DNA from 4 places in the Ensifer sp. VA4 genome. Region 3 is predicted to be linked to each of the others. Evidence: riboswitches for the same ligand, from Rfam matches in the RefSeq annotation. Region 3 holds a riboswitch; each other region holds the start of a gene.
The links. A riboswitch is a leader RNA that binds a small molecule or an ion and turns the genes downstream of it on or off. The one in region 3 is predicted to bind cobalamin.
Positions count from the first base shown of each region.

Region 1: it holds a riboswitch for cobalamin, as region 3 does, so the genes downstream of both, AC0C6X_RS22810 (DUF1636 family protein) here and nrdH (glutaredoxin-like protein NrdH) in region 3, are expected to answer to the same signal.
Region 2: it holds a riboswitch for cobalamin, as region 3 does, so the genes downstream of both, AC0C6X_RS27420 (CbtB domain-containing protein) here and nrdH (glutaredoxin-like protein NrdH) in region 3, are expected to answer to the same signal.
Region 4: it holds a riboswitch for cobalamin, as region 3 does, so the genes downstream of both, bluB (5,6-dimethylbenzimidazole synthase) here and nrdH (glutaredoxin-like protein NrdH) in region 3, are expected to answer to the same signal.

Region 1 is NZ_JBVQPO010000013.1:105,932-111,599, forward strand. Features, by position in the region: gene AC0C6X_RS22790 (DUF924 family protein) at 25-585, opposite strand; gene AC0C6X_RS22795 (FecCD family ABC transporter permease) at 695-1,762, opposite strand; gene AC0C6X_RS22800 (ABC transporter substrate-binding protein) at 1,766-2,719, opposite strand; gene AC0C6X_RS22805 (ABC transporter ATP-binding protein) at 2,716-3,519, opposite strand; gene AC0C6X_RS22810 (DUF1636 family protein) at 3,542-3,955, opposite strand; cobalamin riboswitch at 4,061-4,276, opposite strand; gene AC0C6X_RS22815 (DUF1330 domain-containing protein) at 4,507-4,800, shown strand; gene aspT (aspartate-alanine antiporter) at 5,294-5,668, shown strand, end outside.
Region 2 is NZ_JBVQPO010000020.1:42,878-48,545, reverse strand. Features, by position in the region: gene AC0C6X_RS27435 (glucoamylase family protein) at 1-684, shown strand, start outside; gene AC0C6X_RS27430 ((2Fe-2S)-binding protein) at 681-1,532, shown strand; gene AC0C6X_RS27425 (CbtA family protein) at 1,583-2,380, opposite strand; gene AC0C6X_RS27420 (CbtB domain-containing protein) at 2,579-2,755, opposite strand; cobalamin riboswitch at 2,798-3,061, opposite strand; gene AC0C6X_RS27415 (TetR/AcrR family transcriptional regulator) at 3,060-3,752, opposite strand; gene AC0C6X_RS27410 (NAD(P)H-binding protein) at 3,851-4,681, shown strand; gene AC0C6X_RS27405 (anthrone oxygenase family protein) at 4,678-5,157, shown strand; gene AC0C6X_RS27400 (crotonase/enoyl-CoA hydratase family protein) at 5,216-5,668, opposite strand, start outside.
Region 3 is NZ_JBVQPO010000011.1:185,829-191,496, reverse strand. Features, by position in the region: partial or broken gene nrdE (class 1b ribonucleoside-diphosphate reductase subunit alpha) at 1-1,943, opposite strand, end outside; gene nrdI (class Ib ribonucleoside-diphosphate reductase assembly flavoprotein NrdI) at 1,985-2,401, opposite strand; gene nrdH (glutaredoxin-like protein NrdH) at 2,414-2,635, opposite strand; cobalamin riboswitch at 2,926-3,150, opposite strand; gene AC0C6X_RS20410 (hypothetical protein) at 3,427-3,804, opposite strand; gene AC0C6X_RS20405 (LysR substrate-binding domain-containing protein) at 3,868-4,812, shown strand; gene AC0C6X_RS20400 (aspartate/glutamate racemase family protein) at 4,770-5,507, opposite strand; gene AC0C6X_RS20395 (ABC transporter permease) at 5,513-5,668, opposite strand, start outside.
Region 4 is NZ_JBVQPO010000006.1:115,780-121,447, forward strand. Features, by position in the region: gene AC0C6X_RS11985 (sensor domain-containing diguanylate cyclase) at 1-692, shown strand, start outside; partial or broken gene AC0C6X_RS11990 (LacI family transcriptional regulator) at 667-864, opposite strand; gene AC0C6X_RS11995 (SDR family oxidoreductase) at 1,025-1,837, shown strand; cobalamin riboswitch at 1,866-2,077, shown strand; gene bluB (5,6-dimethylbenzimidazole synthase) at 2,124-2,867, shown strand; gene AC0C6X_RS12005 (DUF2865 domain-containing protein) at 2,824-3,903, opposite strand; gene AC0C6X_RS12010 (acyl-homoserine-lactone synthase) at 4,058-4,702, opposite strand; gene AC0C6X_RS12015 (helix-turn-helix transcriptional regulator) at 4,950-5,668, opposite strand, start outside.

The DNA.
Region 1 (5,668 bases), on a different contig from region 3:
TACGCACCAACGCCGGATTTTTCGTCAGAAACCGGCGCCGGGCTGTGCCAGATAGGCAAGCTCGGCGTCCGTCGAGACACGGGCCAGGAAGGCGTTGCGGTGCGGGAAGCGGCCGAATTGTTCGATCACCTCGCGGTGCCGGATGGCATAATCGAGATAGTCCGGGTCGCCGAGTTCGGTGAAAAGCTTCACCGACATGGTCTGGTCGGTCAGATTTTCCGAATGCTCGAACGGCAGATAGACGAAGGCCCGCGCCTCCCGCTTGATCGCCATGTCGGCGCCGATGCCCACGGCGAGCTTCGCCTCGTGCAGCGCCAGGCAATCGGTCGCAAAGGCCAGCGGCGTGCCGCGATACATGTTGCGCGGCATCTGGTCGAGCAGGATGATCGCCGCCAGCCGGTTCTCCGGTGTCGCCCGCCAGATCTCGCCGACCCCGCGGGCGAGCGCCAGATGCGACGCCTGGAACCGGCGAGTGCAGGCCTCGTCCAGCTCCCCGCTCACCGTGAACCAGTCGTCATAGGTGAGCTCGCCGAACCAGAAGTTCAAAACGTCGTCCGGCGTGCAGATTTCAACTTCCTTCGTCATTTGCTCCCTCGTGCCGCGCTGCTGCCGCTCCTGCCAGCCATGCATGTGCTAAGACATAGGCGCGAACCGGCCCATGTCCATGCACCCACGTCCGATGTCGATGCACGCCTTACGCGCGCCGCGTGAGGATGGCAACAAAGGCGATGCCGCCGACAATGCCGGTGACGACGCCGATCGGCATGTCCTCCGGCGCCATGATGACGCGGGCCGCGAGGTCGGCCATGATCAGCGTCAAGGCGCCGAAGAAGGCCGAGAGCGGGATGACCCGGACATTGTCGCTGCCGGCAAGGAGCCGCACGAAATGCGGCACCATCAGCCCGACGAAGCCGATTGCGCCGGAAAAGGCCACCATCACCCCGGTCAGGAGCGCGGTGACGACGAAGAGCGTCAGGCGGAAGCGGCGCACGGGAATGCCGAGCGTCGTCGCCGTCTCGTCGCCCATGGCAAGCGCGTTGATCTCGCGCGACCGGACGACCAGCCAGCCAAGCGAGACGACGAGCACCAGTGCCGGATAGATGAGGTGCGGCCATTGCGCCAGACCAAGGCCGCCGAGCATCCAGAAGATCACGGTGTGGGTCGCCCGCGGGTCGCCGAGGAAGATCATGAGGTTGCCGATCGACGTCAGCACGAAGGCGACGGCGACCCCGGCGAGCACCAGGCGATCGGCACTGGCGCCGAGCGCGCGGGAAACGAAGGCGACCAGCACGGTTGCCAGAAGCGCGCCGCCAAAGGCGAAGAGCGGCACGGTGAGAAGACCGAGGATCATTCCGGTGTGGAGCAGCGCCACGATCGCGCCGAGCGCGCCGCCCGAGGAGACGCCGAGCAGATGCGGATCGGCGAGCGGATTGCGCGTGACCGATTGCAGCACGGCGCCGGTCAGCGCCAGGCCGGCGCCGACCAGCCCCGCCAGCATGACCCGCGGCAGGCGCACGTCCCAGACGATGCTTTCGCGGCCTGCCGACCAGAAGGCCTCGATGCTGCCGGGCGCGAGCTTGCTTGCGACGATCGACCAGACGGTGGTGACAGGGATCGGCGCCGAGCCGAGCGACACGCCCGCGGTCACGGTGAGGACCAGCAGCAGCAGCGCCGCGAACAGCCCGACCCCGCCGCGGATCGCCCGAACGGGAGCGACCCGCGAAACGGCGGCGGGAGCAGGCGACGTATCCTCGGCCAGCATCGGTTACAGGCCCTCGCCGTGAAAGGCCTTGGCGAGCCGGGCGATGGCGTCGACGTTGCGCGGCCCCGGCGTCGCCTCGACATAATCGAGCACCACGAAGCGGTCGTTCCGGACCGCATCGATATTGTCAAAGGCCGGATTGTTCTTCATGAAGGCGATCTTGTCCTCGGCCTTCACCTCGCCGTAGTTGACGATGACCACGACCTCCGGATTGCGGTCGATCACCGGCTCCCAGGAGACTTCCACCCAGCTCTTGTCGACATCGTCCATGATGTTGGCGCCGCCGGCGGCCTCGATCATCGCCGTCGGAATGCCGAAGCGGCCCGAGGTGAACGGCTTTTCCTCGCCGGAATCATAGACGAAGACACGGGTCGGCTTGCCGCGGCCGGCATTGGCCTTGGTGATCTCCGCGAGCTGGCTGCGATAACCCGCAACCAGCGCTTCGGCGCGATCCTCGACGCCGAAGATGCGGCCGAGATTGAGGATATCGACGAACATGTCGTCCATCGAGGGCTTTTCCCTGGCCATGACATGGATGCAGGACTCGGTGAGTTCGTAGACGCCGATCTTGAAGGGCGCCAACGTCTCGGGCGTCACCTCGCCGCCGACCTTCATGCCGTAGTTCCAGCCGGCGAAGAAGAAATCGGCGTCGGCATTGAGGAGCACCTCCTTGGTCGGATATTTCTCCGAGAGCTCCGGCAGTTCCTTCACGCCCTCACGCAGCTTTTCATCCAGCGTCTTCCAGCCGGAAACGCCGGTGTAGCCGACCATGCGGTCCTGCAGTTTCAGCGCCAGCATCATCTCGACCAGATTGACGTCATTGGCGATCGCCCGTTTCGGCGCGGCATCGAAGGTCACCTCGCGGTTGCAGCTCTTGACCGTGACCGGATAGGCGAGCGCGGGCGCAGCCGTGGCGATGAGAAACAGGAGGGCAGAGGAGGCAATGTTGATCTTCATGAAATCGATCCCTGTCGAGGAAGTGAAAAGGAAAAACGCGCGCTGCCGGCGGCGGCGCCGTGGGCGGTGGCGGTGACGCCGAAGGCGGAGGAAAGCGCCCGCGGGCTCAGCACGTCCTCGGGTGTTCCAAAGGCGGTCAGGCGCCCCGCCGTCACGATCGCCACGTCGGTTGCGAAGTCGGCCGCGAGATTGATGTCGTGCAGCGTCGACACGATCGTCAGCTTCAGCGTCTGCAGCAGCTCGAGGATTTCAAGCTGGTGGCGGATGTCGAGGTGATTGGTCGGCTCGTCCAGGATGATGATGCGCGGCTCCTGGGCAAGCGCCCGGGCGATCAGCACCCGCTGCTTTTCACCGCCCGAGAGCGTCGAGAACTGGCGGCCGGCAAGATGGGCGAGATCGAGATGGGAGAGCGCGTGCTGCACGCGCTCGCGGTCCTTGTCCGTCCAGCCGTTCAGCCCTTCCCGCCGCGGGATACGCCCCATCATCACCACGTCGCGCACACTGAAGGGAAAATCGCCGGGCATTTCCTGCAGCACGACGGCGATCGTCTTTGCCGCTTCACGCGCCGAGATCGACCAGAGATCGACGCCGTCGACCTCGATGCGGCCCGCATTCGGCTGCACCGCCCGGTAAAGGCAGCGCAAGAGCGAGGTCTTGCCCGCCCCGTTCGGCCCGAGGATCGCAAGCCGGCTGCCGGCCTCGACCGCGAAGTCCATGCTGTCGACCAGCTTCAGCCCCGGGCGCGGCCCCCAGCAAAGCCCTTCGACGCGAAGCGTTGCTCCTGTTGCGGTGCAGGTCATGGTCTCATCCCTCCCCGCACCGTCATTGGAAGTGGCCCGCAACGTCTTCGGAGACGAGCATCGCCGCCGGGATGCGGGCAAGCGTCTTGCCGTCGCCGCACTCGCCATGGGTGGCGGCATGCACCATGCCGTCGCCGCGATCGGAATGGGTGGCGGCAAAGCGGACGAGGTCGTCGATATCCTCCTCGGGCGAAATGCCGCCAAAGAGGTGTGTCGCCTTGCCCGTCGCCTGGAAGGCGATGGTGCAGGGTCGCGTGCAGGCCGCCATGCAGACCGTGCCGGCGATCGAGAAATCGCGATCGAGCGGCTCGCCGAGCGCGGCGATGCTGCGGTTGAGACGCTTTATGAGCTCGGCGCCGGGCATGCACGGGCCACCGGTAAAGCGGCAGTCGGTAGAGACCGTTATCTTGTGCTGTCGGGAATTCGTCTCGGCCATGTTCTCTCTCCGTGGGACTGACGGCAAGAGATGGCGAAACGGCAGGACGACGGATGACCGTCGCTTGGAAGCCAGTTCTTTTCCATCGGAACACCCCGTCCGTTGTGGTTGATCGGTTCGATGGCAGGTCTCCTGGCTCGCGGGTCGCGGCGCATCCACGTCTTCCCGGCTTGTCGCCAGTGACATGGTGTGAATGCGCTTTCCGCTCACAGTTGCGGGGGCAGCCACGGTTTCGGTCCCGTCAGGGTCGTCCGTTCCGTGTTCCCTTTTCAGCCGCTTCCGCATTTCCGCGGATGCAGCACCATCAACGTCTTCCTCGCACGAATCGGCGGCTGAAACAACTGCCAGGGGCATGGGCTCCAGATCTATCGACATGCGGCGTTTCGTCATGACGCTTGTTACGAAATAACATTACACATTTCAACAAAAAATTCGCTCAGAGCCAGGAGCGCCGGTTCCCCCTTCGACAGAATGGAATCGACAGCGAACTCGCCCGGATCGGCCGAACGGCGTATCCTTCGATGGTGCCTGCGTGGAAAGGAGATACCACCATGGCTGCCTATTTGATCGCGGATGTCGAAATCACGAATGCCGCGGCGTTTGAACAATATATACAGGAAGTGCCGGCGACGGAGGCGCGCTACGGCGGCCGCTATCTCGCCCGTGGCGGCGCGACCCGGGTGCTCGAAGGCGACTGGGACCCGCACCGACTCGTCATCGTCCAGTTCCCGGATATGCATTCCCTGCTCGAGTGGTATCAACCGCCGGACTATCAGCGCCTGAAGAAGATCCGTGAGCGCTGTGCCAGGACACGGATCATCGCACTCGAAGGTGTCGCCATCTGAAGCGGAGCGCAAGACTGGCCGCAAATACCAGCCTTCACCGTCACGTCGAGCTTCGCGGCGCGCGGATGCCGCCGCCGGACATGTGCTCCGGATCCGTCGCCATGTGTTTTCCGTTATGAGCGAACGTGAAAGAATACAACACAAGAGTTGCATAGCCGGCGAAATTTGCCGCGACGCTACCGCGCCCACGGATCGGAACTGAAGCGCGGCCGCGCTCCCGAAGCGGCCTTCCCACGCTGATCGGCAAACCGCCCGGCCCGATGCTTGCAAGCCGATGCCGGCGCCTGTTCCATGCCCGCCCTGTGCCCAAAATCCGGGAAGTTTAACGTACGTTACGCTTACGTAACCCCATGACCGTTGAGAAAACCAACGGCCGAAGAGACAATTGGCGAAGCTGGGATTGGGCATCGACCAGCCACCGACAAAATCAACTTAGCCGCGTAAATCCCCTGAAATGAAGTGACGGCAATTCAACTTTCTGAAGGGTATAGCAGTGAATCCAATCGATTTCTTCGTCGAGACGCTTCGGACCTATCCTCCCGTCGCCGTCTTCCTCGCCCTCGGCATCGGTTTCCTGATCGGCCCCGTCAAGGTCGCGGGCTTCAATCTCGGAAACGTCACCGCCACGCTTCTCGCAGGCGTTCTCATCGGGCAGCTCGGCATCCAGGTGTCCGGTGACCTGAAGTCCACCTTGTTCCTGATCTTCCTGTTCGCCGTCGGTTACGGTGTCGGCCCGCAATTCGTGCGGGGCCTCAGCACCGACGGGCCGAAGCAGATTGCCTTTGCCCTTTCAGTCCTGGTGCTGTGCCTCATCGTTCCCTATCTCTGCGCGCTGATCGCCGGCCTTCCGCTCGGCTACGGCGCCGGC
Region 2 (5,668 bases), on a different contig from region 3:
CACTACGATGCCTTCACCGAGGGCTATGACTGGATCCCGGTTGACGGGGAGCCGCATCTCCATGCGGCGCCGCTTTTCATCCACCTGTTCCCGCAGGCATGGCTCGATCTTCGCGCGGTCGGCGATCGGCCGATGCGGGAGAGGGGGACGGACTATTTCGCGAACACCCGGCGCGCCATTGCGTTGCAGCGCGACCATGCGCGCCGGAATTCAGGCCGCTTCGCCGGCTATGGCGAACAGCTCTGGGGGCTCAGTGCCTGTCACGCGCCGCGCGGTCGGCTGCGCCTTGCGGACGGACGCTGGCAGCGGCTTTTCGGCTACGTCAACCGGGGCGCGCCGTTCGGGCTGGACGACGGCACGCTCGTGCCCTGGGCGGCGTCCGCCTGCCTGCCTTTCGATCCGGACGCATCACGCGCGGCACTCGGTCATATTAAGGCAAGCTATCCCGGACTTCTGAAAGAGGGGCGCCTTCCGGGCGGCTTCAATCCGAGCCTTGCCGGCGATGGGCCGGAAGGCTGGATCGATGAGCGCGTCGTCGGTCTTGACCAGGGGCTCGTCGTGATGATGATCGAGAACTGGCGAAACGGCTTCGTCTGGGAGCTGACACGCAGCCTGCCGGCGATCCGGCGCGGCCTCGAACGCGCGGAGTTTGAGGGTGGCTGGCTGGCGACGGAGACGGCATGAATTTGGATGAGCGCCGGCAGACAGCGGAAACTGCAGGGAAATATCCGCCGCAGGTGCCGGCGGTGGTCGAGCGGTTGCGCGCGCAGTTTCCTGACGCCGGCGTTTCGCTCGATGTGGGCGAAAGCGCCTTCAGTGCGCCGGAAGCCTTCTGGGCCATGGGCGGGGCAGGGGTCGAGCAGGGCCTTGCCTATCAGGACTTTTTCGCAATCGGCTTGACGGACCGAATCCGGGCGGCGCATCTGATCGCCTTTTATAGCCGGCAACTGAGTGTGGTTCTCGGCGCGTTCTATCTCGGCGCGGGGCTTCACGCAGAAATCGCCGGCATTCGCTTCGAGGACTGGGTTCGGCTGCATGAGGGGCGGGGGATTGCCGGCAGGCGCTATCATTTCCATCTTGATCGGCTGACCGCGGTGCCGCAGGAGAGCGAACGCGGCAGTGCTTTCGAGCGCGGCTTCACCGCCCATCTGGCGCCGGTCGTCGCCGTCTTGAAACGGCGGACGGGGCTTTCCTCCGGAGCGCAGTGGCGGCTGGCGGCGGATTCGCTTGCCGGCGCCTTCCTGGAGATCGGACGGGCGATCGGCGAAGAGGCGCGCGGCATGGCCGAGGCGCTGGCAATCGTCAAAAGGCCGGGGTCGCCGCTGTTCTCGGAAGAACTCTGCTACGAGGAGATCTCGGCTATCGATCCGGCAAGCAGCGAGCGGCTGTCGCGCCAGTACCGGATACGCAGCGGCTGCTGCCTCTATTTCCGAACGGAAGGCGGCAGCTTTTGCGACACCTGCGTGCTGCTCGAACCGGACGATCGTCGCCGACGGCTGGGAGCCCATCTCATGCAAAACGGCGGGGGCTGAACCCCCGCCGCTTGCTTGTTCAGGCTCTCATGAGCACGGGATCGGCCGGATCAGTTCGCCCTGGCGAAACGTTCGTTGACGAAGCCGGAAACGACGCCGAGCACGATCCAGAAGGCAAGCGTGGTGGCGAGGGCGGCAACGGCAAATTCGGCACCGAGCACGGCCGGGACATTGCTGGAGATGTCGAGCGGCTGCGGTGCGCCGTAGACATGCGGCGCGGCGATCAGCGCGAGGCCGACGACCTTTGCGACGATCTCCTCGCGCAGGACGACGAGATAAAGGCCGACGGCAGAGAGGGCGACGGTTGCCAGCCACCAGGCCTGGCGATCGCCGAGCTCGGCGGCCGGGAAGCCCGGCAATTCCGGCGGCAGGCCGATTGCCGGCAACATGTGCACCGCCAGCCAGCCGCAGGCGCCCCAGAGCGCACCGTTCCTCAGCGTGATCGGATAGCCGATCACCAGGCTGACGCCGGCCAGCAGAAGGCCGAAGCCGGAGCCGGTGACGAGGTTCGCCATCAGCGTGCCCGAGAAGCGGCTCAGGCCGAACATGATGCCGCCTTCCTCGTGTTCGCCTTCATGCGCATAGGCCGGCGTGATCGGCGACAGCGCATCGAGCACGGCGCCGAGCGGCGAGACCGCCTTCAGCGACGAATGCTGGTCGTGCCCCTCTGCGGCCGGCTGCGCCGCCCCCGGCTGGCCGGTGGGCTGCTCGGTAGTGGCCGGAGCCTCGCCTTCGAATTGTTCTGCATGCAGGATCAGCGGCGTGACCCTCAATTCCTGGGCGCCGGTCATGAAGACACCGGCAATCAGCCCAGCCACGATCGCGGCCAGAAGCGTTCTGACAATCATCTTGAATTCCCTCGATAACGACAAAAGCCACGCGCTCTGGCGTGGTTTGCAGGCCTTTCCGTTCTTTCTGCCATGCGGACGGCCCTTGTGCGCCGGACGAACCGGCATGCACAAACACCCACATCCGGCACAGGCCGGATGCGTTCAGGTCCGCAGACACGTCGGTGCGGAACGTAAGCTACGTTCCGAGACATCTGTTTAGTGGCAGGGGAAGCCGTAGGAATGGCGGGTGTCGTGCGCGGTGTCGTGCAGCACGGCCGAGTTGGCAAGGCCGGCGCCGAAGACGAGGAATGCGCCGATGAGAAGCGCGATGACGCCAGCGGTCAGACGATCGCTGAGGGAGAGCGGGGTGCTCGAAATGGTAGACGTAGCCATGACAACCTCCGTGATGGCATCGGGAAATTCCCGGTGTGGGCCCTATGCCCGTATCGAGTGGCAGGTTTCCTGGCTCACGGCGCTGGGCGAAATGCCCGGGATCTGCCTCGCCTTCCCAGTCCGACCACCCTCTCGCGGTCTCTTCCAGTGGCTTCTCCCGGATCGCTCCGGAACGGCAAGATCGACGTCGCTCTACAGTCGCGGGGTCGGCCGTGATTTGAATGCCCAGCTTGGGTCCATCCGTCACGTTCCCGTTTACTCCCGACACACGTTCGCGTCTCGGGAACCAATCGATCGCTGATGATTATGAGCGTGTCATGGCGTTGTCAATTGAGCCTGCGCCGCCGGCCGCTTCATCAGCGACAAAATCGCGAAGGATCATCTGTTTGTAGGCCTCGACGATGCGGCCGCCCTCGGCGCGGTCGACCGAGATGGCGAGCCGCATCGTGCATTCGCCGAGATACATGATCAGGAACGCGGCCTCGTCGATCGCCGCGCGTGGGCGTTGCGGCTGGAGCCGGGCAAGGACATCGCCGAGCAGACGGCCGGTCATGCGGCTTTCTTCCAGTTCGATCTGCCTCAGCGTCTTGTCGGCCTGCATCGCCGACCAGATGTCGCGCATCACCGGTTCGGCGAGGAACATGTCGTAATAGGTATCGAAGAGCGCGCCGAAGGCGTCGCGCAGTTCTGCCATCGACGTCACCTTGGCGAATTCGCCCTCGATGCATTCGCGGGAATAGGCGTTGTAGCGCTCGGCGAGCGTGCGCACGATCGCCGACTTGTCCGGGAAATACTGGTACAGCGATCCGATCGAAATCCCTGCCTTTTCCGCCACTTCGCTCATGCGCATGGCATCGCTGCCCTTCTCGGCGATGAGCGTGGAGGCGCAGGTGAGGATGTGCTCGACGCGCTCCCGGCTGCGCTTCTGGCTGGGCGTGCGGCGGAGCGCGGTGTCGTCCTCGCCTGCAATCGGCAGGGTGCCTGTCGGCTCAATCATGAGTGATCCTCGCATTTTGTCTTGACTCCCAAAATACGAGGATTTATCACATTTGCAAATGTGAGAGTTACTCATGTTTTGAATCGGGAGGAAAGATCATGTCTGGCAAGGTTACGTTGGTGCTGGGTGGTACGGGCAAGACGGGGCGTCGCATCGCGGAGCGGCTGCGCGCCAAGGGCGTCGCGGTGCGCGTCGGGGCGCGCTCGGCCGAGACGTCCTTCGACTGGAACGACGAGACGACCTGGGCGCCGGTGCTCGAGAATGTCGAGCGTGTCTATGTCAGCTATCAGCCGGATCTCGCCGTGCCTGGTGCAGTCGAGGCGATCCGCCGCTTTTCCGCGCTTGCGGTCGGTGCCGGCATCAAGCGGCTCGTGCTGCTTTCGGGGCGCGGCGAGGATGCGGCGCAGGCGGCCGAACGCGAATTGCAGGCCTCGGGCGCCGACTGGACGATCATTCGCGCCAGCTGGTTCTTCGAGAATTTCAGCGAAGCCTTCCTGATGGACGCGGTTCGCAGCGGCATGGTCTACCTGCCGCCGGACGCGGTCACCGAACCGTTCGTCAGCGCCGACGACATTGCCGATGTCGCCGTCCTTGCGCTCCTCGACGACGCGCATGTCGGCAAGATCTATGAACTGACCGGGCCGCGGCTTCTGACCTTCGCCGAGGCCGTCGCGGAGATCGCCGCGGCATCGGGGCGTCCCATCGGTTACCAGTCCGTGCCGCTTGCCGATTTCGTGGCGCAGATGCGAGCCGAGGGGCTGCCGGATGACTACGTCGAACTCATCCGCTATCTCTTCTCGTCCGTGCTCGATGGGCGCAATTCCAGCCTGACGTCCGATATCGAGCACCTGCTTATGCGGCGGCCGCGTGACTTTGCAACTTACGTCCGGGAGACCGCAGCAACCGGTGTCTGGAGTGTCGCCGCATGATCTCGCTGATCCCCGCTTTGGCCTTCATCGCCGCCATCGGTTCCGGCCTGATGGCCGGCCTGTTCTTCATCTTCTCGGTCTGCATCATGCAGGCCCTGTCGCGGCTGCCGCCGGAGCAGGGGATCGCCGCGATGAACGCAATCAATGACGTCATCCAGAACCCGTTCTTCCTCAGCGCCTTCATGGGCACGGCGCTGATCGGACTGGCGCTGGTGATCATGGCCCTCCTCTCGGACGGTGAAGGCGGATGGCTGCTCGCGGCAGGCGGCATCGCCTATGTCGTCGGCGTGCTGCTGGTCACGATCATCTTCAACGTGCCGATGAACGATGCGCTTGCCGCTGCGGTAACCGGCCAGGCCGCGACCGATCTCTGGCAGCAGCGCTATCTCATCGACTGGGTCTGGTGGAACCACGTGCGCACCGTCGCCTCGATCGGCGCGCTGGCGCTCTTCATTCTCGGCTTCGCCCGCACGTGACGAATAGCGCGGCAAGGCCTTCGCACCTTGCCGCCGTTTTGCCGTGTTGCCGAGGCGCTCAGCGTATCGGGCCGTCTTCATGGATGCGTCGTCCCTTCCAGGCGGCAAGCGCATCCGAGAGATCGTCGGTCGGGACCATCTGGGCGAACTGTTCGCTCTCGACCAGCAGCCCCTCCGCGATCGACATGTTGAGGCCGCGGGTAACGGCGGTGATGATCGAGCGAACGGCAAGTGGCGAATAGCCCAAGATGCGCCTGGCCAGGTCACGGGCCGCAGGGATCAGCGCGTCATGGGCGACGACCCGGTTGATGAGCCCCATCGCCAGTGCGTGCTCGGGCGAGAAATCCTCGCCCGTCAACAAGAGTTCGAGCGCGCGCTTGCGGCCGGCAAGGCGCGGCAGGCGCTGGGTGCCGCCGAAGGTCGGCGGCATGCCGAGCTTGATCTCGGGCTTGGCGAAGCGCGCCCTGTCGCTGGCGATGGCCAGATGCACGGCCTCGGTGATCTCGCAGCC
Region 3 (5,668 bases):
GTCACGGAAGAAAAGGGTCAGCGACAGCCCCTGGTCGACGTGCTGGGTCGCCGCTGCATAGGTGTCGATGATCTTCTCGGGTCCGATCTCGTAGGCGTCCTGGTAGTATTTCAGGTTGTCGTTGGTCATGAAGGCGGCCGGATAATAGACGCGGCCGATCTTGCCTTCCTTGCGGATCTCGATCTTCGAGACGATCGGATGGATCGAGGAGGTCGAGTGATTGATGTAGGAGATCGAGCCGGTCGGCGGCACCGCCTGAAGGTTCTGGTTGTAGAGACCGCCGTCCATCACCGCCCGTTTCAGCTCGAACCAATCTTCCTGCGTCGGGATGGGGATGCCGGCTCTGTCGAAGAGGCCTTTCACCTTTTCTGTTGCCGGCAGCCATTCAGCCTCGGTGTATTTGTCGAAATATTCGCCCGACGCATATTTCGAGTTCTCGAACCCTTTGAAGCTCTGGCCTTTCTCGATCGCCAATCGGTTCGAGGCTTTGATGGCGTGATAGGTGACCGTGTAGAAATAGATATTGGTGAAATCGATGCCTTCCTCGGAGCCGTAGAAGATGTGCTCGCGGGCGAGATAGCCGTGCAGGTTCATCTGGCCGAGGCCGATCGCGTGGCTGTCGTCGTTGCCCTTCTCGATCGAGGGCACTGAGGAGATGTGGCTCATTTCGGAGACGGCGGTCAAGGCGCGGATCGAGGTTTCGATCGTGTGGCCGAAATTTGGTGAGTCCATCGCCGCGGCGATGTTCAGCGAGCCGAGGTTGCAGGAAATGTCCTTGCCCATGCGGGCGTAGGAGAGGTCCTCGTTGAATTCGCTGGATTCGCTCACCTGCAGGATTTCCGAGCAGAGATTACTCATGGTGATGCGCCCGGCGACCGGGTTTGCCCGGTTCACCGTGTCCTCGAACATGATGTAGGGATAACCACTCTCGAACTGGATCTCGGCGACGATCTGGAAGAACTCGCGCGCCTTGATCTTCTTCTTGCGGATGCGCGCATCCTCGACCATCTCGCGATACTTCTCCGTCACCGAAATCTCGGTCAGCGGCATGCCGTAGACGCGCTCAACGTCATAAGGCGAGAAGAGGTACATGTCCTCGTTGTTGCGGGCGAGCTCAAAGGTGATGTCCGGGATCACGACGCCGAGGGACAGCGTCTTGATGCGGATCTTTTCGTCGGCGTTTTCGCGCTTGGTGTCGAGGAAGCGCATGATGTCGGGGTGGTGGGCATGCAGATAGACGGCGCCTGCGCCTTGGCGGGCGCCAAGCTGGTTGGCGTAGGAGAACGAGTCTTCGAGCAGCTTCATGATCGGGATGATGCCCGACGACTGGTTCTCGATCTGCTTGATCGGTGCGCCCATCTCTCTGATATTGGTAAGCGACAGCGCCACGCCGCCGCCTCGCTTGGAAAGCTGCAGCGCCGAATTGATCGCACGGCCGATGCTTTCCATATTGTCCTCGATCCGCAGCAGGAAGCAGGAAACCCGCTCTCCACGTTGCTTCTTGCCGGCATTGAGGAAAGTCGGCGTCGCCGGCTGGAACCGGCCGGAAATGATCTCGTCGACCAGATCGCGGGCAAGCTGCTCGTTGCCGCGCGCAAGCGTCATCGCCACCATGCAGATGCGGTCCTCGTAGCGCTCCAGGTAGCGCTTTCCGTCGAAGGTTTTCAGCGTATAGGATGTGTAATATTTGAACGCGCCGAGGAAGGTTGGAAAACGGAACTTCTTGGCTAGGCGTGGTCATAGAGGTCGCGCACGAAGTTGAAGGAGTACTGGTCCAGGACCTCCTGTTCGTAATAGCCCTCGGTCACCAGATAATCGAGCTTTTCCCTGAGATTATGGAAGAAGAACGTGTTCTGGTTGACGTGCTGGAGGAAGTACTGTTTCGCCGCCAGCCGGTCCTTGTCGAGCTGGATCCGGCCCTCTTCGTCATAAAGGTTCAGCATCGCGTTCAGCGCATGATAGTCCAGCGCCGCTTCCGTCGCCTTCAGGGGGTGTTCGCGTGTTGTGACGTCCAAAATCGTTCCATCCCGTTTTTGACATTGGCGACGTCTTCGTCCGTTCCGATTAGCTCGAAACGATAGAGATAAGGCACGCTGCACTTGGCCGAGATGACGTCGCCGGCGACCCCGTAGGTCGCGCCGAAATTGCTGTTGCCCGCGGCAATCACGCCGCGGAGGTGAGAGCGGTTGACCGCGTCGTTCAAGAAGCGGACTACCTGTTTCGGCACGGCGCCCCGGCCGTCGTCGCCGCAATAGGTGGGCACGACCAGCACATAGGGTTCGGTGACTGTAAGTGTATCCTTACTTTCCGCGAGCGGTATACGCTTTGCGCGAAGCCCGAGTTTTTCGACGAAGCGATGGGTGTTTTCCGAGCGGCTGGAAAAATAGACGATAAGCCCCACCGCTTCTCTCCTCTAAGATAGCGCGCTGATCTTGTCGGGGCGGAAACCCGCCCAGTGTTCGGGGCCGGCGACGACGACGGGGAGCTGCATGTAGCCGAGGCCCTTGACCGTCTCGAGCGCGTCCTGGTCGGCCGAGATATCAATGACCTCGTAGCTGACGCCCTGGCGATCGAGCGCCCGGTAGGTCGCGGTGCATTGGACGCAGGCGGGCTTGCTGTAGACGGTGACGTTCATATCTTCCTCGTTTGGTCGGCTGGATAGGGGCAAGAGAAGGCGCGCGGACACGCGACCGCGATCCGGCGAAATGCAGGGCTGTCATGGCTGTGGCTTGCTCGGGTATGGAGCCCGGGCACGCCTCTTCTTCAGCTGCGCGGGAATCCGCGCCTCTTGATTGGCGAGTGATGGAAATTCGATGACGCAGGCATGACTTCACCCCGAAGCTTTCGACAGGCTGCCGGGGAGATGTCGAGACGACCAGGCAGGCTCATCCTGCCGCACTCAACCCCTCCGGACACCCCGCCCGTGGACGTTTGTTGCTCGAGGCAGGTCTCCTGGCTCACGGGTCGACGCTTCCATCCCGACCTTCCCGAGGCCTCATGCCTCAGTGGTCCAATTCCGGACAGTCGCTCGCCGTCTACAGTTGCGGGGGCAGCTACGGCATAGCCGGGCGGAAAGCCGCCGGCGCACCGTATTCCCGTCTTAGCTCCCAATCCTTGCGAATCGGAAGAACCTCAAACACTAGATATAGTATCTCATCGCCAATCTGCGTCAATAGGTGCGCGACGTCGGAGATCCGGTGCGGAGGGTCATTTCTCCCCGATATGGATAACGGGACGTAAACGGCGGACTGCAGCGGAACCCACCGGGGAGGCTTGTCGGCTACAAACTGGCGTGCTCCGCCAATGTCTGGCGGGGCACCGCCGCGGCCATTGCGAGGTTTCAGGCCGAAGGTCTCTGTGGTGCGATCCGCTCGCTCACGGGGTGCTGCACCAGAAGATCCGGGTACGTTTTGTCCCGGCAATCTGTCAGTCGCAAAGCGAGATGCTGACGTCCCTGTTTTCGCCGGGCTGCGCGCGCGGCGAGATCGTCACGGAGGGCCGCGTGTTGGTGCGGTCGCTTTTTGGCGAGGGCTTCGGCGCGGATGACGGGTCTTCCTTCGACCAGTGCCATGGATCGGCAACATCGCCGACGCGCGCCCGGATGGTCTCGTGGTCCCGCGTCAGGCCGATATCCTTCAACTGCAATTCGCTGAACGTATCGATGGCGATGGTCGGATTGAGGGTGCTTCCGGCCCGCTTCAGGACATGACGGATCGCTGATCGCACTGCGCTAAGCATTGCTATCCTCTTTGTTTTTGCTGTTGTGTTCGCGAGAAAAGTGAGGAATTTTGCCGCTTCGCGCAAAGCGATTTCTCGCATGCTGGCATAAAGAATGCTTATCTCAGCGCCATGAGCAAGATTCCTCCCATGAGTGCGGTGCGCGCCTTCGAAGCCGCCGCCAGGCACCTGAGTTTCACCCGTGCGGCCGAGGAACTCGGGATGACTCAGGCTGCCGTCAGCTACCAGATCCGGCTGCTGGAGGAGCGCATCGGCACGCCGCTCTTCGTACGGCTTCCGCGCGAGGTGCGGTTGACGGCCTCCGGGCGGCAGTTGGCGCCTAAGGTGACGGAGGCGATCGACCTGCTGGGCTCGGCCTTCTCCGAGATTGCCGACAAGACCGAACATCACCTGCACATTTCCGTGCTTCCGACCGTCGTTTCGAGCTGGCTCGGCCCCAGGCTCGCCTCGTTCCAGACCGCCCAGCCGAACATCAGTATAAGGGTGCACATGTCGACCGATCTGGTCGATTTCAAGCGCGACGCCATCGATCTTTCAGTGCGCAGCGGCAACGGCGACTGGCCCGGCAACGACGTATTTCCACTGTTCCCGATCGATTACATGCCGGTCTGCACGCCGGCCTTCATGAAAAAGCACCAGCTCAGGCAGCCCTGCGACGTGCTGCGCGTCCGGCGTTTCGGCAATGCCAACTGGTGGCGCCGATGGATGATCGAGACCGGCGTAGAGCCGCCGGAAAGCAACGGCACCGAGCTGATCTTCGACGTCCAGGCGATGGATGTCGCGACCACCCTGGCGGAACACGGCATCGCCATTGCCGTATCGACCTTCCTGATGGAGGAACTGAAGAGCGGCAGGCTCATTCGGCCATTCGAACATCTGGTCAGGGACGGTCGCGCCTATTGGCTGGTCTATCCGCAAAGCAGCCGACGGCAGAAGAAGATTCAGGCTTTTCGCGACTGGATCCTTGCCGAGGCGGACGCGTCGAATGCGCTGCTCGCGATCGCGATGGATGATTCGAGGTCGGCATCCCCTCAGGCCGTGGTCGGCGCAAGTGCGCTCATGAAGCCTGAATAGGTCTTGCTGAGTGGTGATGCGTAGGAACCGCGCTTGCTGGTCATAAGTCCTTGCGACACCAACGCCTCCGCCTGCTTGACGGCGGCGGAGACGCCATCGATCACCGGAACGCCGTAATCGGCTTGCAGGTCCCGGGCAAGGTCTGCCATGCCGGCGCAGCCGAGCACGATCGCCTCGGCGCCGTCTTGAGTAAGCGCCAGTTCGATCTCGCGTCGCAGTTTGGCAAGCGCGTTCGAGGCCTTGTCTTCCAGTTCGAGCACCGGAATATCGGCGGCGCGCACCTTGGCCCGGCTGCCCATGCCGTAGTGCCGGACGAGATTCTCGATCAGGACGCGGGAACGTTCGAGCGTCGTGACCACGGTGAAGCGTTGCGCCAACATGGCAGCGGTCGCGACGGCGGACTCGCAGAGCCCGACCACTGGAATACGGGCAAGCGCGCGGGCGGCTTCAAGGCCCGTGTCGTCGAAGCAGGCAATGACCGCAGCATCGGCGCCGGCCCCTTCCCCGTCGCGAATTTCTGTAAGCAGGCCCGGAAGTGCGACCGCGCCGTCATAATGCCCCTCGATCGAGGCCGGTCCGGACTTCGATGTGCGGGCGAGAATTTCCGTGGCGGGGCCGGCGACGGCCCGCGCCGCCGCGGCGGCCTTGGCCGTCATCGACGAGGTGGTATTGGGATTGACGATCAGGATGCGCATCTGGCCTAGCTCAGCTCTGCCTGGCGGCGCCGCAAGGCCACAATGACCGCAAGCGCAACGAGGATGATGGTGAAGGAGAAAAGCGTGGTGACCGTGCCGAGTGCATAGAGCACCGGCGTCGTCACATTTGTGGTCATGCCATAGATCTCGAGCGGCAGCGT
Region 4 (5,668 bases), on a different contig from region 3:
TGCCGAGCGTCATCGTGATGGCGATCGTGGCGGCGCTGCTGATGGCCTTCGTCGCCCTGCGTTTCTCGACGCTCTTTGCCGCCTTGCAGCAGAGCGAGGCGCTCAACCGTCATCTTGCCAAGCACGACCGGCTGACGGGGCTGCTCAACCGGAGCGGTTTCGACGACATGCTGGCGGCGGCGTTGTTGAAGGCAAAGACGCACCCGTTCACGCTCGTCTATGCCGACCTCGACGCGTTCAAGGCGGTCAACGACCGCCATGGTCATGCGGCGGGCGACGCCGTTCTGGTCGCCATGGCCGAGCGCTTCCGGAACCGTGCCGGCCCCAAGGGTACCGTCGCACGGCTCGGCGGTGACGAGTTCGCCATCATTCTCGGCGATTGCAGCGAGGCCGAGGCTCGCGGACTTGCAGCCGGTCTTGTCGCCGATGCGCAGACACCGGTCGCGTTCAACAGCCAGTTGCTCACTGTCGGCGGCAGCGCCGGCATAGCCTTTGCGCCGCGCCACGGGCTGACCGCACGCGCCCTGCTGCTGGCTGCCGACGAAGCGCTCTATCTCGCCAAGCGGCGCGGCCGCAATCGCGTCGAAACGGCTGACGATACGGTCCTGCCGGGCGGAACCTCCGGCAACCGGCTCGTCCCCGGACCGAGTGGCGCCGGCGATCGTCCTACTCCGGCACGTTATAGGGCGTGATGACGACGACCGCCGAAAGCTGAGGGCCGACCGCGCCCGACGGCGCGCGGCCGTGCAGCATGATCGTGCGAAATGCCGTGCGCGCATCGGTCTTCAGATCATGGTGCAGGACGAAATGAACGCGCCGCTCGCGCAGCAGCGCCAGATTGTCCTCGTCGAGGTCGCGAGCCACTGGCCGCGGGAACGAGAGAGCAGGACTTTCATGCGGCACTCGATGCGCAGGCGCGGCGCAAGCTGAGCTGACGGTTCCGTCTCACATTTGACGGTCTCCCGATGCGTTGTGGTTGGGGGCCGTACCTGTTTCACACGATCATTTCCGAGGGAGGAATTCGATGAACGGACAGATGCAAGGCAAGATCACCATCGTCACCGGCGGCACGCAGGGACTGGGCGCCACGATTGCCGGCCTTTTCGCCGAACGCGGTGCCGCCGGCATCGTCATTTGCGGGCGCAATACCGCCAAGGGGCGCGCGAAGGCGGAAGAAATCGGCAAGGCCAGCGGCGCGAAAGTGGTCTATGTCGAGGCCGACCTAGAGAAGGTAGAAGACGCCTGCAAGGTCGTTGCCGCCTGCGATGCCGAGTTCGGCCGGGTTGATGCGCTGGTCAACGCTGCCGCCATTACCGATCGCGGCACGATTCTCGACACGACGCCGGAACTCTTCGACCGGATGTTCGCCATCAATGTAAGGGCGCCTTTCTTCCTAATGCAGGAGACCGTGAAGGTGATGCGGCGCGAGCGGACCGAAGGGACGATCGTCAACATCGGTTCCATGTCGGCGATGGCCGGGCAGCCCTTCATCGCGGCCTATTGCGCGTCGAAAGGGGCTCTCGAAACGTTGACCAAGAACACGGCCTACGCGCTCTTGCGCAACCGCATCCGCGTCAACGGCCTGAATATCGGCTGGATGGCATCCGAGGGCGAAGATCGCATCCAGCGCGAGTTTCACGGGGCTGCCGCGGATTGGCTCGAAAAGGCGGCCGCCAGCCAGCCGTTCGGCAGGCTCGTCGATCCGGCGGAGGTGGCGCGCGCCTGCGCCTATCTATCTTCGGCGGAATCCGGGCTGATGACCGGATCGGTGATCTGCTTCGATCAGTCGGTCTGGGGCGCCTATGACGGTTCGCCGCATCCGATGGCACCCCTCTGACAAGTACTTGTCTTTCCCTGACGGCTGTGCCCTTATGGCGCCGTCAGGTGCCCGCGTGAGCGGGAGAATCGGGAATCCGGTGTCATTCCGGAACGTGCCCAACGCTGTGACGGGGACGGTCGCTTCTCGAAATACCTTGAATTGATTCAAGGTTTTGCCACTGGATCTTCAATCGATCTGGGAAGGTGGGGCGACCGGTTGAACCGAAGTCAGAAGACCGGCCTGGCGAGATAGACCGAACCCCGCGTGGACGGCGGGAGGTTTTCGCATTGTTGGGGATCGAACGATGCTGACTGAACCGAAGGGTGGCCTTGCGGCTGCCGGTGCCTTTTCGCTGCAAGAGCGGGAGGCCGTCTACCGCGCCATCGAAACACGCCGCGACGTGCGTGACGAATTCCTGGACAAGCCTTTGCCTGAGGAACTGGTGAAGCGGCTGCTGACAGCGGCGCACAGCGCGCCGTCCGTGGGCTTCATGCAGCCCTGGAACTTCGTGCTGGTGCGGGCGCCGGAAACGCGCGAACGCGTCTGGCAGGCCTTTCGCCGTGCCAATGACGAGGCGGCGCTGATGTTTGCGGAGGAGCAACAGGCCAAGTACCGCTCGCTGAAGCTCGAAGGCATTCGCAAGGCGCCGCTCAGCATCTGCGTCACCTGTGATCGCACGCGTGGTGGCGCCGTCGTTCTCGGCCGCACGCACAATCCGCAGATGGATGTCTATTCAACGGTTTGCGCCGTGCAGAACCTGTGGCTTGCGGCCCGCGCCGAAGGGGTGGGCGTCGGCTGGGTCAGCATCTTCCACGAGGCGGAAATCAAGGCGATCCTCGGCATCCCCGATCATATCGAGATCGTTGCCTGGCTCTGCCTCGGCTATGTCGATCGCCTCTATCAGCAGCCCGAACTGGCGGTGAAGGGATGGCGCCAGCGCCTGCCGCTTGAAGAACTGGTGTTTGAGGAAGGCTGGGGAACGGCAGCGACGGATCGTACCGCGCTCAATTCTGGACCGGTTGATAGGCCGGTCCCTTCGGGTGCTTGAGGTCGATCGAGGTTTCTTCGTTGGGCAGGAAGGTCGGGCCGACGACGCGCACCTTGCTCTTGGACGGATCGTAGGGGCGCTCCTCGGGGGGCGCCTTTGCGGTCGTGGCATCTGCGGGCTTCTTGGTTTCGATCACCACGATCGACGACTGATCGTCGCCGGTCATCGTACCGGTTGCTTTCGGCGAGGTCGCGGCGGTCCGCGGTATCTGGCAGCCGCACATGCCGGGTTTGCTGATGCCGCGGGTGCGATAGGCGAAAGCATTGGGCATTTCAGTATAGGGCAGGCCGGTCACGGCCGAGACCATCTGCTCGCTCTCCTCCGTGTTGAGATCGTGGAAGTAGAGCTCGGTCTCGGCGCCGGGGCAGCGCGCCCGGCAGGCCTGTTCGTCACGCGGGAAGTCGGCGGGCGTCGCATCCGAAGAGATCGGGAAGAAGGCGCCGTCGCAGGTGCGCACACACATGGTCCGCAGGGTTCCGCGATAGTAGCCGTCCTGCGGCGCATAGCCGTCTTCGCCATGCCCAAGCATCGGCCCGTACGCGTCGTCAGGCGGCAGGTCGGCGATGATGTTGCGGTGCGTCTCCGGCTCTTCGGGTTCGACGCTCGCAAAATAGTCGCGGTCGCTGTAGCAGCCATTGATCTCGAGCGCGGCGACGATACGGCGACGGGTCTCTTCGCTGCCGCCGGCGACGATCTGCTCACGCTCCGATTTCAGCATGCGCAGATTGTCTTCCATCTCGGCGATGAGGCTGTTGAGCTCGCCGCAGGTGTCGGGGTCGCCGCCATCGAAGGTGGCGACGCTGCCGCCACCGCAGCCCGCGCGCCGGCGATCGTTCTTCGCCCGGCGCAGTTCGATATTCTGGCGCGAGATGGCGCTGGCATAGTCGCGGGCATCGGCATTGGTGGCGACCATGTCGGACATTTGCGCAAGCCGGGTATTCAGCCGGTCGCACACGGTCGATGCCAGCGAAGGATCGGCACCGACCAGAGCCAACGGCACAAGCGCCGCAGCGACGTGTTTCAAGCGAGGGAACACGGGCGAAGTCTCTTCCTGCTGCCGCACGATGCCAAGCTTCTGGTGTGGGCGGCTGCCGGCGGCAATTCCTTTTTCACCTCCATCATAGAGCTTGTCGGTGATCGTGCAACAACAAGCGGCGGTTTGCGTTAACGGGTCCGGCCGGCCGAAGCGCTCAGGCGGCGCGGGCGGTTTCCAGCGACATCGGGCGTTCCAGAACGGTGCCTTCGATGGCGGCAACAGCCTTCATGCGCTGAAGCAGGCTTTCGGTCACTTCCCAGGCGACGGCAACGGCGAAGACCGAGCCGATGCGATGCGGTTCGGCGATGCGCTCTCCCGGGCATCCCATGCGGCGGAACATGCGTTCCAGGAACACGTCGGTGACCGTGACGATATGGCTGATGCCGGAGGCGAGGCCGAGTTCGCCAACGCCGCACATCAACTCGGCGGCCGCGACGGTGACCTGGTTCGAGGCGCGGTCCTGCGAAATATCGGGCTCGATGCAGAAGCGACTCGATTCCCAGACCGAAGCGCTGCGGATTTCCGGGTTGTCGCCGAGCAGGATCGGGAAGGTATCGTCCAGCATGTTGGGGCCGAGCGTCGGCAGCAGCCGGAGCGAGCCGCGCAGGCGACCGGTGTCGGGGGCGTAGGACAGCACGTAGAGCGGGTTCGCCTTGTCGTAGTTGTCGATCTCCCACTCGCCGTCGGTCTGAACATCCCATTTCAGGAAATCGTGAAAGACGCGCTTGCGCAGCCGGAACATCTCGTCGACGGCCTGCGGGTGCTGTGCGCGGGTCTTTCCGTTCAGAATCCTGATCATCTTTTTCTCCATCCTTGTTTTGGGATGGGCGGATGCTGTCAGGCTGGCGACGGTCGCGTAACTGTCGGTAGTGACAGTTTAAATCAGTGATATTGTCCACTAGATTTCGAGGGGTTTTGGGAGAGAGCCTACTGCATGTCTCCTTAAGTCGACCTCGATTTAAGGACAAAGACATGCAGCAAATCAAAGTGCTACAGCGACCTTTGCGCGTCTGATAAGACGCTCGGCGCTGTAGGCGCGGCCGGCGTCAAACAGTGGGGATCAGCGCATGGCGCACAGCCTGGGCAACGGCCTGCGTATTGGAGACGACATTCAGCTTGCGTCGCGCATTGGTCATGAAGAAGCGCACGGTGCGTTCGGAAATGCCGAGAATCGTGGCGATTTCCCAATAGCTCTTGCCGGCGGCGGCCCAGGTCAGAACCTCGGTTTCGCGGCCGGTGAGGCGCTCGCGCGCCGAAAACGCTCCGGGCATTGCCGCGTGCTCGAGCATTGCGGCATGGAAGAGGTTGGCCGCGAGCTGGAAATCGCGCAGATGCTGGCGCCGATAGGCCGTCCATTCGTCGGCCGACATGTTGACGTTGAGGGCAAGCAGTGCCATGCGGCCGGCAGGCGAAGGCAGCGGCAAGGCGACGCCTTCGGTCGAAAGGCCGATCTCCTGCGCCGCCTCAAACAGGGGCTCGCAATCCGGAAAGCGATGCCGCGCCATCGTCCACTCCACCGGGCGGACGCCGCCAAGTGCGAGCTTCAGGATGGGATCGATTCTGTGAAGGTTGCGCGACCGGTAGATTTCGGCCGCATAGGCGCCGAAGGTGTGATGCAGGCGGCAGATCTTGAGCTCGTCGGCGTAGGGCTCGGCTTCAAGGTACAGAAGATGAGCGATGCGGAAGGTCCGGCGCATCAGCGTAAAGAAATGAGCGGGCTCGACACAGCCCCCGCATTCCAGGATTTCCAGCATGTCGAGGACAG